DNA from 3 places in the Oryzibacillus soli genome. Region 3 is predicted to be linked to each of the others. Evidence: predicted binding sites of a transcription regulator. Region 3 holds the regulator's gene; each other region holds the start of a gene.
The links. Region 3 encodes Rex, which represses fermentation and respiration genes when NADH is low (regulators of the CRP and FNR family bind a similar motif). Its sites were predicted from a motif close to TTGTGAAATATTTCACAA; they were not measured.

Region 1 (4,327 bases), on a different contig from region 3:
AATATCTCCCTTGGAGAAGTCCCCGTAGCACAGATAATTGTCCAGTCCGCCCCCGTAGGTCCAATCCTTGTAGAAGGACCCGATGGCCATGACGTCCGGCAGGTACACCTTCTCCACGAAGGTCCGCGCGTCATCGATGAGCTGCGACACGTGCATCAGGCGCTCCGCATGGATGCCGTTGTCGCTGTTAATGTCGATGGGAGTGGCCATGCCGCCCACAAGGTAGTGGGGGTGGGGATTTTTGCCGCCGAAGATGGTGTGGATCTTGACGATCTCCTTCTGCCAGTCCAGCGCCTCCAGATAGTGGGCCACCGCCATCAGATTCGCCTCCGGAGGAAGCTTGTAGCCCTTGTGCCCCCAGTACCCGTTGGCGAAGATCCCCAGCTGTCCGCTGTCCACGATCCGCTTCACCTTGTCCTGCACGTCCTTGAAGTAGCCCGGGGACGACTTGGGCCAGTCGGAGATGGACTGAGCCAGCTTGCTGGTCGCCGCAGGGTCTGCCTTCAGCGCGTTTACCACATCCACCCAATCGAAGGCATGCAGATGGTAAAAATGCACCACATGGTCATGCAGCATGATGGCCCCGTTCATGATCTCCCGGATCAGGTGGGCGTTCCGCGGGATCTTGATGTCCAGCGCGTCCTCGACGGACCGGACGGCCGCCAGAGCATGAGTGGTGGTGCACACGCCGCAGATCCGCTGGACATACGCCCAGACGTCCCGGGGGTCCCGGTCCTTCACGATGAGCTCCAGCCCGCGGATGGCGGTGCCGGAGCTGAAGGCGTCCTTAATGACGCCGTTGTCAATATCGGCTTCTATTCTCAGGTGGCCCTCAATGCGGGTCACCGGGTCCACAACGATACGTTCCGCCATTAGGCGTCACCTCCTACATGATGGTTCGGCTGCTCGGGTACGGACTTCTTCGTCTTGCCGTCCGGTCCTGAGGCCGGCCGCTCCTCCAGATGCTTCTTCACGGCGGTGGCCCCTGCGTGTACCGCCACGCCTGCGGCGGCTGCACCCAACAGCGCCAGGCCCACATGGTCCGGGTTGGCCGTGGTCTGGGTTCCCGGCAGCTTGGACAGGCGCTCCGTGAACGGCCCCTGGTCCCAGAAGGCGCTCTCGGCGCAGCCGATGCAGGGATTGCCCGACTGGATCGGATAGCTGACCCCTCCGTTCCAGCGCATCTCGGCGCAGGAGCTGTACGTGGTAGGGCCCTTGCAGCCCAGCTTATAGAGGCAGTAGCCCTGCTTCAGCCCTTCGTCATCGAAGGATTCGGCGAACAGCCCGGCGTCGAAATAGGCTCTCCGGTTGCACTTGTCGTGAATCCGGTGGCGGTAGAAGGCCTTGGGCCGGCCGTGGGCGTCCAGCTCCGGAACCGCACCGAAGGTCAGGATATGGGCGATGACACCGGTCATGACCTCCGCGATAGGCGGGCAGCCCGGAACCTTGACCACCGTCTTGTCTTTCAAGATGTCCGTAATGGGCATGGCCCCCGTCGGATTGGGCGCCGCCGCCGCGATGCCGCCCCAGGAGGAGCAGGTGCCGTAGGCCAGCACCAGCTTGGCGTGCTTGGCCGTCTCGATCAGGATGTCCTTGGCGGACATCCCTCCGATCATCAGATACTCGGCATGGGCGGGCACGCTGCCCTCCACCGCCAGAATATATTCGCCCGCATAGTGCTCCATCACATGCTTGCGCGCTTCCTCCGCCTGATAGCCGGAGGGGGCCGACAGCACCTCGCTGTACTCCAGCGAGATCATGTCGAGCAGCACGCTCTCCAGCCGGGGGTGCGTCGTACGGATGAAGGACTCGGAGCAGCCCGTACAGTCCTGCATCTGCAGCCAAATGACCGGCACCCGCTTGCCGGTCTCCATAGCCCGAACCACCTTGGGCTCCTGGGACAGATCCAATCCCATGACCGCCGTCAGCGCCGTGCACATCTTCAAGAAATCCCGGCGGCTGAACCCCCGGTCCATAGCCGCCTTCCATATCGATGGATGTTCCGCCATTTTCCGCCCTCCTCGTGATGCAGATCCGGTCTGCATCGGGTTCCAGACTTTGTGAAAACCCTTACAAATGTGTCTTTTCTTCATCTTCTCATATTGCACCTCCTTCCGGTATCGGAAAAACAGGCAATCTCCTGCCGGGAAATTCCCGGCAAACAAAAAAACGCGCAGGGAAATTCCCTACACGTTCTTGTCCGAAATGATATTGTGCTTCAGGGCATAGCGCACCAGCTCCGAGCGCTTGGACACGCCCAGCTTCTCCTTCAGCCGCGTCTTGTAGGAGTCCACCGTCTTGATGCTGACGCTGAGCATCTCGGCGATCTCATGCTGCGTATGGCCCATGGCGATATGAAGCAGCACTTCCTTCTCCCGGGGGCTGAGCGCATCCTCCCCCTGGTCGGACTCCTGGGTCTCCTGAGCGTTCCGGCAGAAGCCGCCCAGGAGCGTCGGGTACACGTAGGACTCGCCCCCGAGCACCGTCCGGATGGCGATCAGCAGCTCCGTATCCACAGCCCGCTTCAGCACGTAGCCGGAGGCTCCGGCCTCCATGCTCTCCCTCCAGTAGGCGTCGTCGGAATACATGCTCAGGATCAGCACCCGGACTCGCCGGTTCCAGGACTTGATCTGACGGGTGGCCTCGATGCCGTCCAGCCCGGGCATGCTGACGTCCATAATGATCAGATCCGGCTCCAGCTCCTTGGCGAAGGCCACGGCCTCATCGCCCCTGCTGGCCTCTCCTACCACTTGAAAGGCCGGGTCGGCTTGGAGCATGCTCTTCAGTCCCGACCGAAACAGCGGATGGTCATCCGCCAACAGCACCCGCACCGCTTGCATACGCCTCTTCCTCCTCCACCGGCACATTCATGAAGACCGTCGTTCCGGTCCCTTCCCCCGACTCGATGCGGAGCGCGCCGTTCAGCAGAATGGCACGCTCCTCCATGCCTCTCAATCCCAGATTGTGCTTGGACGGGTCCCGCTCCAGCACATGCTCCACGTCAAAGCCCACTCCGTCATCCTCGATGATGACCGACAATCTGCTGTTCTTCCGGTTGACGATGACGCTGACGTTCCGGGCCTTGGCGTACCGGGCCACATTGGTCAGCGCCTCTTGAATCATGCGGTACACGGAGATCTCGATCTCCGACTGCAGCCGCCTGCCCTCCAGACCCAGGATGCATAGGTCCACATCCAGCCCGTATTTGGCCTGGTATTCCTCCATATAGCGCTCCAGGGCCTTGCTCAGGCCGTATTTGTCCAATACGGTAGGACGCAGCTGCCATGCCAGGTCATGGACCTCCTCCAGCGTCTCCTGGACCATGGTCCGAAGCTGCCGGATCTGCTCGGCGCGTTCCTCCTCGGTTTTCTTGTCCGAGAGGATGCTTAGGCCTAGCAGGAGCGAGGTTAAGGATTGGCTCGTCTCGTCATGGAGCTCCCGGGCGATCCGCTTGCGCTCCTCCTCCTGGGCCTCGATCACCTTGGCCAGCAGCTTCAGCCGCAGCTCCTCCTTCATCTTCAGCTCATGCCACAGCCGGAGGTTCTCCGCCGTAACGGCGATCTGCCCCGACAGCGATTCCATGATCCGTACGGTCTGCTCGTTCAAGGGAAGGTAGCTGCAGATGGCCATCTGCCCGATCCGGGCGTCCGGCGGGCCGATGGGGAACACGAGGTAATGAATGGAGACGATGGAGCAGTAGCAGTCCTTGCCCTGCAGCCGGGCGCACCGGTCACAGGGGCATTCCACGATCTTGTAGGGAAGATCCAGGCTCTCGCCCAGCACCTCCATCTGGATGACGGCGGAGTGCAGCTGCAGCCCTTCCACGGCTCGCTTGATGAACTGCTGGAGCATCGCCCGCAGCTCCTCCAGGGAACGGACCTGGGCCCCCAGCTCGTTCAGCAGCGCCAGCTCCCGGTTGCGAAGCAGGATCTCCTGCCGCTGCTCCAGGCGGTCCTTGCCGAACGCCGCCCGGGACAGTGCCAGTCCGGAGACGTCCAGGAACCACTTGCGGAGCATCAGGAGCCGGTTGGACCAGGGAATGCCTTTCATTCTGCGAAGGGATTGGAACATGAACAAAGCCCGCCTCCAAGTTGGATTCGATTCACGTATGCAGCCGATTAATAGCCAGATACGTTCATCTTACCCAGCCCCGCCCAACGATGATGTGAGCAATGTCACTAGAGTCAATCCCCGGAGAAACATCCGGTTCAGTGCATCCGCAGCTTCCCACTTCTCTCCCGGTACAGCAGAACAAGCAGGTATGGCGCTCCGATCACCGCCGCCACGATGCCTACGGGAACCTCCCGGGGGAGGATGACGATGCGGC
Region 2 (4,327 bases), on a different contig from region 3:
CGGACCAGGAAGGAGACGATCCGGCGGTTCACATCCTGGGTGACGAAGGCCTGAAGCTTGCCTTGGAACTCGCGGATCTTCTCGCTCATGACCCGCATGACCTTGATGGCGATGGTAGGCATGTCGAGCATCAGCTGCTCGAAGGCCTGGATCGGAATGACGAACAGCTCCGCCGCCTCCACTACCGTGGATGTGGCCGGATAGGGCGTCGAGTCGAAGAAGCCGGTGTGGGGGAACATCTCGCCTTCCTTCAGGAAGGTGACGATCTGCTCGTTCCCTTCGGAGTCGATCTTGTAGATCTTGATGATTCCCTTATGGATGAAGAAAACGGCCTGCTTCGGGTCACCCTCCATAAACACGTTGGCGTTCTTCCGGTAGCTCCGGGAGATGGAGATGCCGGCCAGCCGTTCCAATTCCGCTTCATCCAGCTCGATGAAGAGCGGAATTTTCTTCAAAAAGGTGGTCATGGAGGACATGGGCGGTTATAGCTCCTTTGCTTAACAGATTCCTTACCGATTATTGTAACGGATCTGAAGCATAATTCCTACCCCGCCTCCCGGGAAATGAAGGTTAGTGGCCGAAGCCTAACCGCCGCTTGGCTTCCTCCGACATATGCTCCGGCGTCCAGGCCGGACTCCAGACCAGATCCACCTCGACCTCCCGGACGGAAGGCTGGGCGAGCAGGGCCGCCTTGACTCCTCCGACCATGGTGTCATGCAGCGGACAGCCTTGGGTGGTCAGGGTCATCTGAACGTACACACGGCCGTTCGCTTCGGATACGTCGTACACCAACCCCAGATCCACAATGTTGATCCCTAGCTCGGGATCGATGACGCTCTTCAGGATTTGGCGCAGTTCTTCTTGGTTCATGACGGATTCCTCCTTAATGATGTGGACTGCTTCAAGATGCGGGTTACGCCCGCTTTATTGACGGAAGACGTTCAGGATCAGGCCGATATAGACCAGCATGGCAACGGACAGGAACAGCTGCGCGGCGAGGAGGATACCGGAGGAGCCGGCGGCCAGCCCGAACGCGACGGCCAGGATCCCGGCGGTGACGGCGGATAGGCCGTACCGCACCCCTTTCTCCGAGATCATATCTGCGAGAGAAGGGACATTCATCTTCCCGACCAGATGCCCATAGCGGTGAGTCCACCACAGGAACGGAGCGATCTTGGACAGATATCCGAGAATGGTTAGAGCCACGAAGCCCATGAAGTACAGGTAGGCAAAAACCGTATGGTACCGGGAGTCTCCCCATGCCCCAGGCACGGCCAAGAGCAGGGCGGCGCCGGCGGCGAACAGCACGCCCCAGCCCCGGAGAGCCCAGACGGAGAAGCGGATGCCGTCCCCCGGCTTAGCCTTGTGCTTCGCCCGGATGATCTGCTTGGCATGAACAATGTAGACGGCTACGGCTGCAACCAGAGGGAGGAGCGCCAGGCCTGCGGCCATGCCGGAGCCTCCGGCCAGGGTGACCCCGATGATCCCCAGCATGCCCGCATTAAACAGGACCAAGGTAACATGCTGCAGGCGTGTCGGGAAGTTGTGGGCCAGATAGAACATCGGCAGCATCTTATAGGAGAAGCCGACGATCAGGAGGGCGAACCAGCCGACGAGTCCGCTCCAGATATGGGCGGCCAGGAGCCGCTCATGCATGGCGGAGAGGAAGCCGAACCGGAAGTCGAGTCCCATCAAGAGCCCGGATACGGCGGTGAAGGCCAGATAGACCAAGGAGCTGGACACATGCAGCGTAATCGGGTTCCACATCCTGGCGCGGTACAGAGTCACGGCCATATTCAAGACGAAGACCAGGATTCCTGCTAGGAGTGCGGTGGCAGAGACGGCCAGCACCGTCACATTCAGCTTCAGGAAGCCGTAGGTGATGCCGGCCAAGCCGCCGGTGAACAAGCCGTAATGGATATACCCCAGCGTCTCGCTGAACACCTTCTGGTTCAGCACCACATGGAGCAGCTGGTAGACGGCGCCCATGGCCACCATGGTGGCCCAGCCCAGCACCAGAAGGTGGGAGACGCTCCAGCCGGCGGGGGTCCGGGTGGCGCCAGACGCAATGTCCGATCCCGCGGCTAAGACGGCGAACTGGAATACGATCAAGAGGAACATGCCGGTGAACATAAAGGTAAAAGGGAGCCGGAACGAGGTTTTGTTCGGATTCGGCTCGGTGCTGCCGCGCCTGCAGCGGCTTCGGATGCCCGTCATGGCGGCCACCTCCCGTGTGTGGATTAGTTGGTTAACCTCTGCGAATGGTGATGCGGGCTTGTTCGTCGACGCCCAGATGCTCAATGTCATAGATGTAGCCACGCTGCTTCAGCTCCTCGATGAGGAAAACCGGCACCCGGTCGTTGGTGATGCACAGCACCTCGCTCGGGCCCATCTTATCCAGCTGGGCCAGGGTGCGCATCATGGGCTGGGGCGCTTCCAAGCCCCGGTTGTCGAGGTCGATCAGGCGGTGGCCCCCAGCCTGATCTTCGGCCTTCTCCGGCTTAGCCTGCTCCGGTTCTTCCTCGGGCAGGGCCAATTCATCGAGCAGATGCTTCTGGCTCTTGTGAATGAAGGTGGTGATATAATGGTCGTCCGCCAGCTTCTGCACCCGATTTCTGTAGCCCTTCAGCTTCATAATGCCCAAGAGAGGCGTCGGCTTCAGAGTGGCGTGGAGGACGAAGACCTCTTCCTTCTTCAGTGTTTTTATGGTACCCATAATCAGCTCGAAGGGCTCCAGCTTGCTTCGCAGCTGGGGGCGGACATCGAGTTCGACGGTTTTGGCTGTCATAAGGAACATCTCCTCTTTGTATGGGATTAGGTGTGATGTCATGCCATTGAGAATGATTATCTGTAGTGTACCTGGAAAAGGGGGGATCCTATGTGCGTACAATCACAATCGAGTGTGAAATTGATCACAAAAGAGATCTGCCTTGAGGGGTAGGATAAAGGCATAACGAACCGTGAAGCAAGTCAAACGCAACCAACTATTATAGATATGGGGAGGACGACAGCATGCTGTTGGCGAAAATGGGGAACTTGATCGGCAAGGAATCGGCTATGATGACCTTGCTCCACCAATCCGAAATGAGTAAAATCTTCATGCTGTATCTGGAGGAAGGTAAAGTGAAGGATTGCGGCTGTACCACCGCGCCGGAAGTGGTCTTCCAGGTCTTGGAGGGGCAGGGGACCATCTATCTGAACGGAGAGCCTCACGAGGTGGAGGCAGGGGATCTTCTCTTGTGTCCGCAAGGGGCGAATCATCGGCTGGAGGCCAACCGGGGTGCGGAATTCCGTCTCTTGGTGGTCAAGCCTCTTCAGCAATAGACAAGAAGATACCGAAGGCTCGTCCGGCTATCCGGACGAGCCTTTTTTTGGCGGAAATGGACGGATCTCCGATGTGCCGGGCGTCCTGTCCCGCATACGATGAAAGTGTGCAGGAAGGAGGTTCAAGCCGTGGCTCAGAATGCTGCAGAGCTGTACATCGAATTATTGAAGAAAACCGTTCTGTATGAGATCTGGTGGGAGAAGGAGCAGTACCGTGACATTCCGTTCCGGAATGTTCATGATGTGGCGGCTCTTAAGGCGTTCCGTCCCAACCGGGAGGCACGACTGCTGGGGGAGGATTGGCCGCCGTTAGCCCACAGCATGATCGGCCGGATCCGGATGGACCAGTTGGAGCAAGCCGTCAAGACGGTTCTCCGGGAGAAGGTACGGGGGGATCTGATCGAGACGGGGGTCTGGCGGGGAGGAGCATGCATCTTTATGAAGGGCGTGCTTCAGGCCTATGGCGACGCTTCCCGCAAGGTGTGGGTGGCGGACTCCTTCGAAGGACTGCCGCCGCCGGATCCGGGCCAGTACCCCGCCGATGCGGGGGATGTTCACTATCTGTACGACTATCTCCGGGTATCCCTGGAGGAGGTGCAGGAGAACTTCCGCCGTTACGGCCTGCTGGACGACCGGGTGGTGTTCCTGAAGGGCTGGTTCAGCGAGACGCTGCCGTCCGCCCCCATCGGACCGATCTCGGTACTCCGGTTCGACGGGGACATGTACGGGTCCACTATGGATGTGCTCCGGAACTTGTACGATAAGGTGTCGGACGGCGGCTTCATCATCATCGACGATTATGTGCTGCCCCGCTGTGCCGAGGCCGTCCACGAATTCCGAAGGGAGCGGGGGATCCACGATCCCATCATCAACATCGACCGTACCGGCGTATATTGGAGGAAGAACCGCAAGGGCTAAGGGACATTAAGCTTCGGACCTGGCCTCCGGTAAGCTCCAGCGCAGCAGGGCGCCGGCTTGCACCAGCCCCGCTCCGAAGCCGTAT
Region 3 (4,327 bases):
GCATTGTCCTTGGTTCCGCAAGTGCTTCTATCACCGGGCCAAGAACCAGTCCCATATGGCGGACTTGGTCATAACCAATCACTCGCTGCTGTTTACCGACGTAAAGGCGGAAAATCGTCTGCTGCCCGGTTATGAGCATCTGATCGTTGATGAGGCTCACCATCTGGAGGAGGTCGCCAGCAAGCATCTGGGCTTGGAGCTTCACTATTTCTCCATGGTGCACACCTTGACTTGGTTGTACAAGGATAACAAGTCCGGACTTCTGCCTACCGTGACCATCCGTCTTCAGCAGGAAGCGGACGGCTCCGAAAAAGCGGCCAAATGGCTGCGCACCATACACGACATCGAGGAGCAGCTCGTGGAAGCCAAGGAGCATTGGGACGAGCTGGCTCAAGTGCTCTATGATCTGATCGGGACCGGAGCGGCGGATGCAGGGGCTACCGAGGGTGGTCAGCTGGTGTACCGGGTGAAGCCGGACTCGCTGCCTAGAAGCTGGGATACCCTACGGGTCATCGAGGACAACCTCTACATCGGTCTGGGGGAAGCGGTCAAGCTGCTGGACCGGCTGCTGTCCGATTGGAAGGATGTCCAGGAGGAGCTGGGCATCCAGCACTTGGTGACGGACCTGAACGGCGCCTCCAAGGATCTGGCGCGCCATCGGGATACGCTTCACGTGTTCATGCAGATGCAGAACAAGGATGATGTCTACTGGCTGGAGGCCAGCCCACAGTTCAAGAGCAAGTCCGTTCAGCTGATGTCCGTACCGGTAGATGTGAGCGGAATGTTACGGCAGTTCTTTTTTGACGCCAAAAAGAGTATAATATTGACATCCGCAACCTTGTCCGTCGACAAGAAATTTCATTATACTTGCGAACAGCTGGGACTTAAGCCGGAGGATCCCTCCGGGAAGCTGAAGACCGTCCTGCTTCCGTCGCCTTTTCAGTACCGGCAGCAGGCGCTGTTGGTGGTGCCGCGGGATTTTCCGAATATCAAGGGAAATTCCGGCGAAGCCTACTTCGTAGAGAAGCTGACGGAGTCGCTGCGGGAGGTGGCGGTGTCCACCGGCGGCCGGATGCTGGTTCTGTTCACGTCTTACCGGATGCTGAAGGCCGTCCATCAACGGTTGAAGGAGGAGCTGGCTCCTTCCGGCATCCAGGTTCTGGGCCAGGGCTTGGACAGCGGGAACCGCAGCAAGCTGACCCGAATGTTCAAGGAGCATGCCGCCAGCGTTCTGCTGGGAACCAGCTCCTTCTGGGAAGGCGTGGATATTCCGGGCAATGCCCTGTCGTGTCTCGCCATCATCCGGCTTCCGTTCCAGCCGCCGAATCATCCGCTGGTGGAAGCCAAGTGCGAGGTATACAAGAAAAATAACCAGAATCCGTTCATGAAATATTCCGTGCCCCAAGCGGTGATCCGCTTCAAGCAGGGCTTCGGGCGTCTGGTTCGCACCGCGACGGATAAGGGTATCGTCATCGTTTATGATACCCGGGTGATCGACACGGCATACGGCAAGCATTTTCTGTACTCCTTGCCGGGGCCGAAGATTGAGCACATGACCACGGCCCAGCTGGTGCCGCGGATTACCGAATGGATGGGAGGGGAAGAGCAGTGAAGACCGAGAAAATTTCCGAAGCGGTAGTACGCCGTTTGCCGGTTTATCTTCGATTCCTGAACGAATTGAATATAAAGAACGTACAGACCGTTTCTTCCCAGGACTTGGGAAACAAGCTGGAGCTGAATCCGGCCCAGATCCGGAAAGACCTGGCCTATTTCGGCGAATTCGGCAAGAAGGGCATCGGGTATGATGTCAATTACCTGATCGAGAAGATTCGGCAGATTCTGAAGCTGGACCAGAACATTGCCGTCGCTCTGGTCGGAGCCGGTAACCTGGGCCGAGCCCTATGCAATTATAACGTCTATCTGAAGGACAACATGAAGATCGTCTCCGTCTTCGATTCGAGCCCGGACAAGGTGGGGACCGAGATTAACAACCTGAAGGTGCAGCCCATGGCCCAATTGGCGGAATGCATCCACCGGGACGGAATCCGGATCGGGATCATCACCGTACCTGCGGCAGACGCCCAGAACGTGGCGGATGAGTTCGTACGCGGCGGCGTGGAAGCGATCCTGAATTTCGCGCCGGCCATCATCAAGGTTCCGTCGGATATCCGGGTGCATAACGCGGATTTCACCACGGATCTGCAGAGCTTGGCGTACTACCTCGACGAATAGAGGGAACCCATAAGAAAAAGGCTCTCCGATGATTATCGGGGAGCCTTCTTTGTGGAAACTTATGCGTATTTCAGTACGACGCCGTCCAGAATGTCCGCTACGTTCTCGCAGGCATCGGTGGTTAGCTCCAGCTGCTCGTACATTTCCTTCAGCTTGAAATCGTGGTACGGGTCCTTCGGATTGCGGAAGATCTCCCGGATGCCTTCGCGCAGCAGACGGTCGCCTTCGTTCTCCATGCTGTTGATCTTCACGGTGAATTCGGTGATCTGCATGTACTTCTTCTTGGACAGGAGCTTCACGCTGTCCAGAATGTATTGGCAGGCGTTAACGAGCACAGCGGAGAATTCTTTCATGTAGTGGTCAGTCTTCTCGACATTCAGGTAATCGAATCGGGCGATGCATTCCTCGATGCCGTCGATGACGTCATCCATCTTACTGGCGAGAGCAAGGATATCTTCACGGTCAATGGGCGTGATGAAGACTTTGTTCAAGCCGCGGAAGATGGAGTGGGTGATGGTATCCCCCTTATGCTCCAGGTCGCGCAGCTCTTGAAGAAAAGCCATAGGGCTTTCGGTTCCCATCATCGCCTGTCGGAATACATGGGCCGCTTGCAGAGTGTTCTCGGCGGATTGGGTGAGCAGCACGTAGAAATCTTCGTCTTGTTTCTTGTTGGTTATCGCCATGTCCAAAACCTCCAAGGCTTGCCTTACCGGCGAAGCCTAATCTAATTGTCCATAACTCTTAAAATACCATATCCTCTCAACATTATGCAATGGAGCGAACCATGAACTTTGTTCCGGTGGTGAAAGACGATGCCGGCAGTTCTTGATTTATGACCCGTTCTCATTGTAGAGTGGAAGAAGCAGGCAGAAGCTTGGATACCCCTAAGGAAAGGATCGATACGTTCATGTCACGGATGATCGTGAAGAATGGCATTTTTGTCACGGCGGATGCTGCACGTCCGTTGGTGAAAGGATATATCGCCGTCGAGAACGGCCGCATCGCCGCATTGGAGGAGGGGGAGTACACCCCGTCCGGAGCGCAAGAGGAGATTGTGGACGGCAAGGGACGTCTGTTCATGCCCGGCTGGGTCAATACCCACTGCCATGCCGCTATGTCTCTCCTCCGGGGCATCGGCGACGATCTGGCCCTTCAAGTCTGGCTGCAGGAGAAAATGTGGCCGAACGAAGCCAAATTTACGGCACAGGATGTGAAGGCGGGAACCCTGCTTTCCATTCTTGAGATGATGAAAGGGGGCACTACCACCTTCGTCGACATGTACGACCACATGGACGAGGTGGCCAAGGCCGTTGAAGAATCAGGCATGAGGGCGGTGCTAACCCGCGGCGTCATCGGCCTGTGTCCGCCCGACGTGCAGCAAGCCAAGCTGGAGGAGGCCTCCCGGTTCGCCCGGGAATGGAACGGCCAAGCCGGCGGCCGGATCACGACGATGATGGCCCCCCACGCGCCGTATACGTGTCCGCCTGACTATATCGAGAAGATCGTCCAAGCGGCACATGATCTGGATCTGCCGATCCACATCCACATGTCCGAGACCCTCCGAGAGGTGGAGGAGAACGCGGCCCAATACGGAGCCCGTCCCGTCGCCCATCTGGAGAAGCTCGGCGTCTTCTCCCGTCCCTGTCTCGTGGCACACGGCGTGCACCTGACGGATGAAGAGATTGACATTCTCTGCCGCTACGATGTTCGAGTCAGCCACAATCCGGGCAGCAACCTGAAGCTGGCAAGCGGCGTTGCCCGGGTGCCGGAGCTTCTCCAGGCGGGGCTTCTCGTTTCCCTGGGGACAGACGGCCCTGCCAGCAATAATAACCTGGACATGTTCGAGGAAGCCCGGTTGGCCGCTCTCATCCATAAAGGGGTGAGCGGCGATCCGACGGCGGTGCCGGCTGCAGCCGCACTCCGCATGGGTACCTTGGACGGCGCCAGGTCGGTGTGGCTGAACGATACAGGGATGCTGCGCCCAGGCTACAAAGCGGACTTCATCGCCTTGCGTTCGGACCGTCCCCACTTCTTCCCCAAGTCTGATTATGTGTCGCACATTATCTATTCCGCTTCGGCGGGCGACGTATCCGAC

Region 1: ACSEXW_RS03750 (hydrogenase small subunit) is a predicted target of Rex. The motif match lies at 2,059-2,076, and genes of this name have one in related genera.
Region 2: ACSEXW_RS21560 (DUF2249 domain-containing protein) is a predicted target of Rex. The motif match lies at 2,901-2,918, and genes of this name have one in related genera.

The regions. Positions count from the first base shown of each region.
Region 1 is NZ_JBPPGJ010000002.1:397,980-402,306, forward strand. It holds gene ACSEXW_RS03745 (nickel-dependent hydrogenase large subunit) at 1-873, opposite strand, end outside; gene ACSEXW_RS03750 (hydrogenase small subunit) at 873-2,009, opposite strand; gene ACSEXW_RS03755 (response regulator transcription factor) at 2,187-2,840, opposite strand; gene ACSEXW_RS03760 (sensor histidine kinase) at 2,809-4,071, opposite strand; gene ACSEXW_RS03765 (FecCD family ABC transporter permease) at 4,209-4,327, opposite strand, start outside.
Region 2 is NZ_JBPPGJ010000017.1:127,363-131,689, forward strand. It holds gene ACSEXW_RS21545 (Crp/Fnr family transcriptional regulator) at 1-476, opposite strand, end outside; gene ACSEXW_RS21550 (metal-sulfur cluster assembly factor) at 571-870, opposite strand; gene ACSEXW_RS21555 (hypothetical protein) at 925-2,217, opposite strand; gene ACSEXW_RS21560 (DUF2249 domain-containing protein) at 2,249-2,788, opposite strand; gene ACSEXW_RS21565 (cupin domain-containing protein) at 3,013-3,324, shown strand; gene ACSEXW_RS21570 (TylF/MycF family methyltransferase) at 3,424-4,242, shown strand; gene ACSEXW_RS21575 (ketoacyl-ACP synthase III) at 4,249-4,327, opposite strand, start outside.
Region 3 is NZ_JBPPGJ010000005.1:112,847-117,173, forward strand. It holds gene dinG (ATP-dependent DNA helicase DinG) at 1-1,612, shown strand, start outside; gene ACSEXW_RS08225 (redox-sensing transcriptional repressor Rex) at 1,609-2,232, shown strand; gene ACSEXW_RS08230 (DUF47 domain-containing protein) at 2,292-2,915, opposite strand; gene ACSEXW_RS08235 (amidohydrolase) at 3,140-4,327, shown strand, end outside.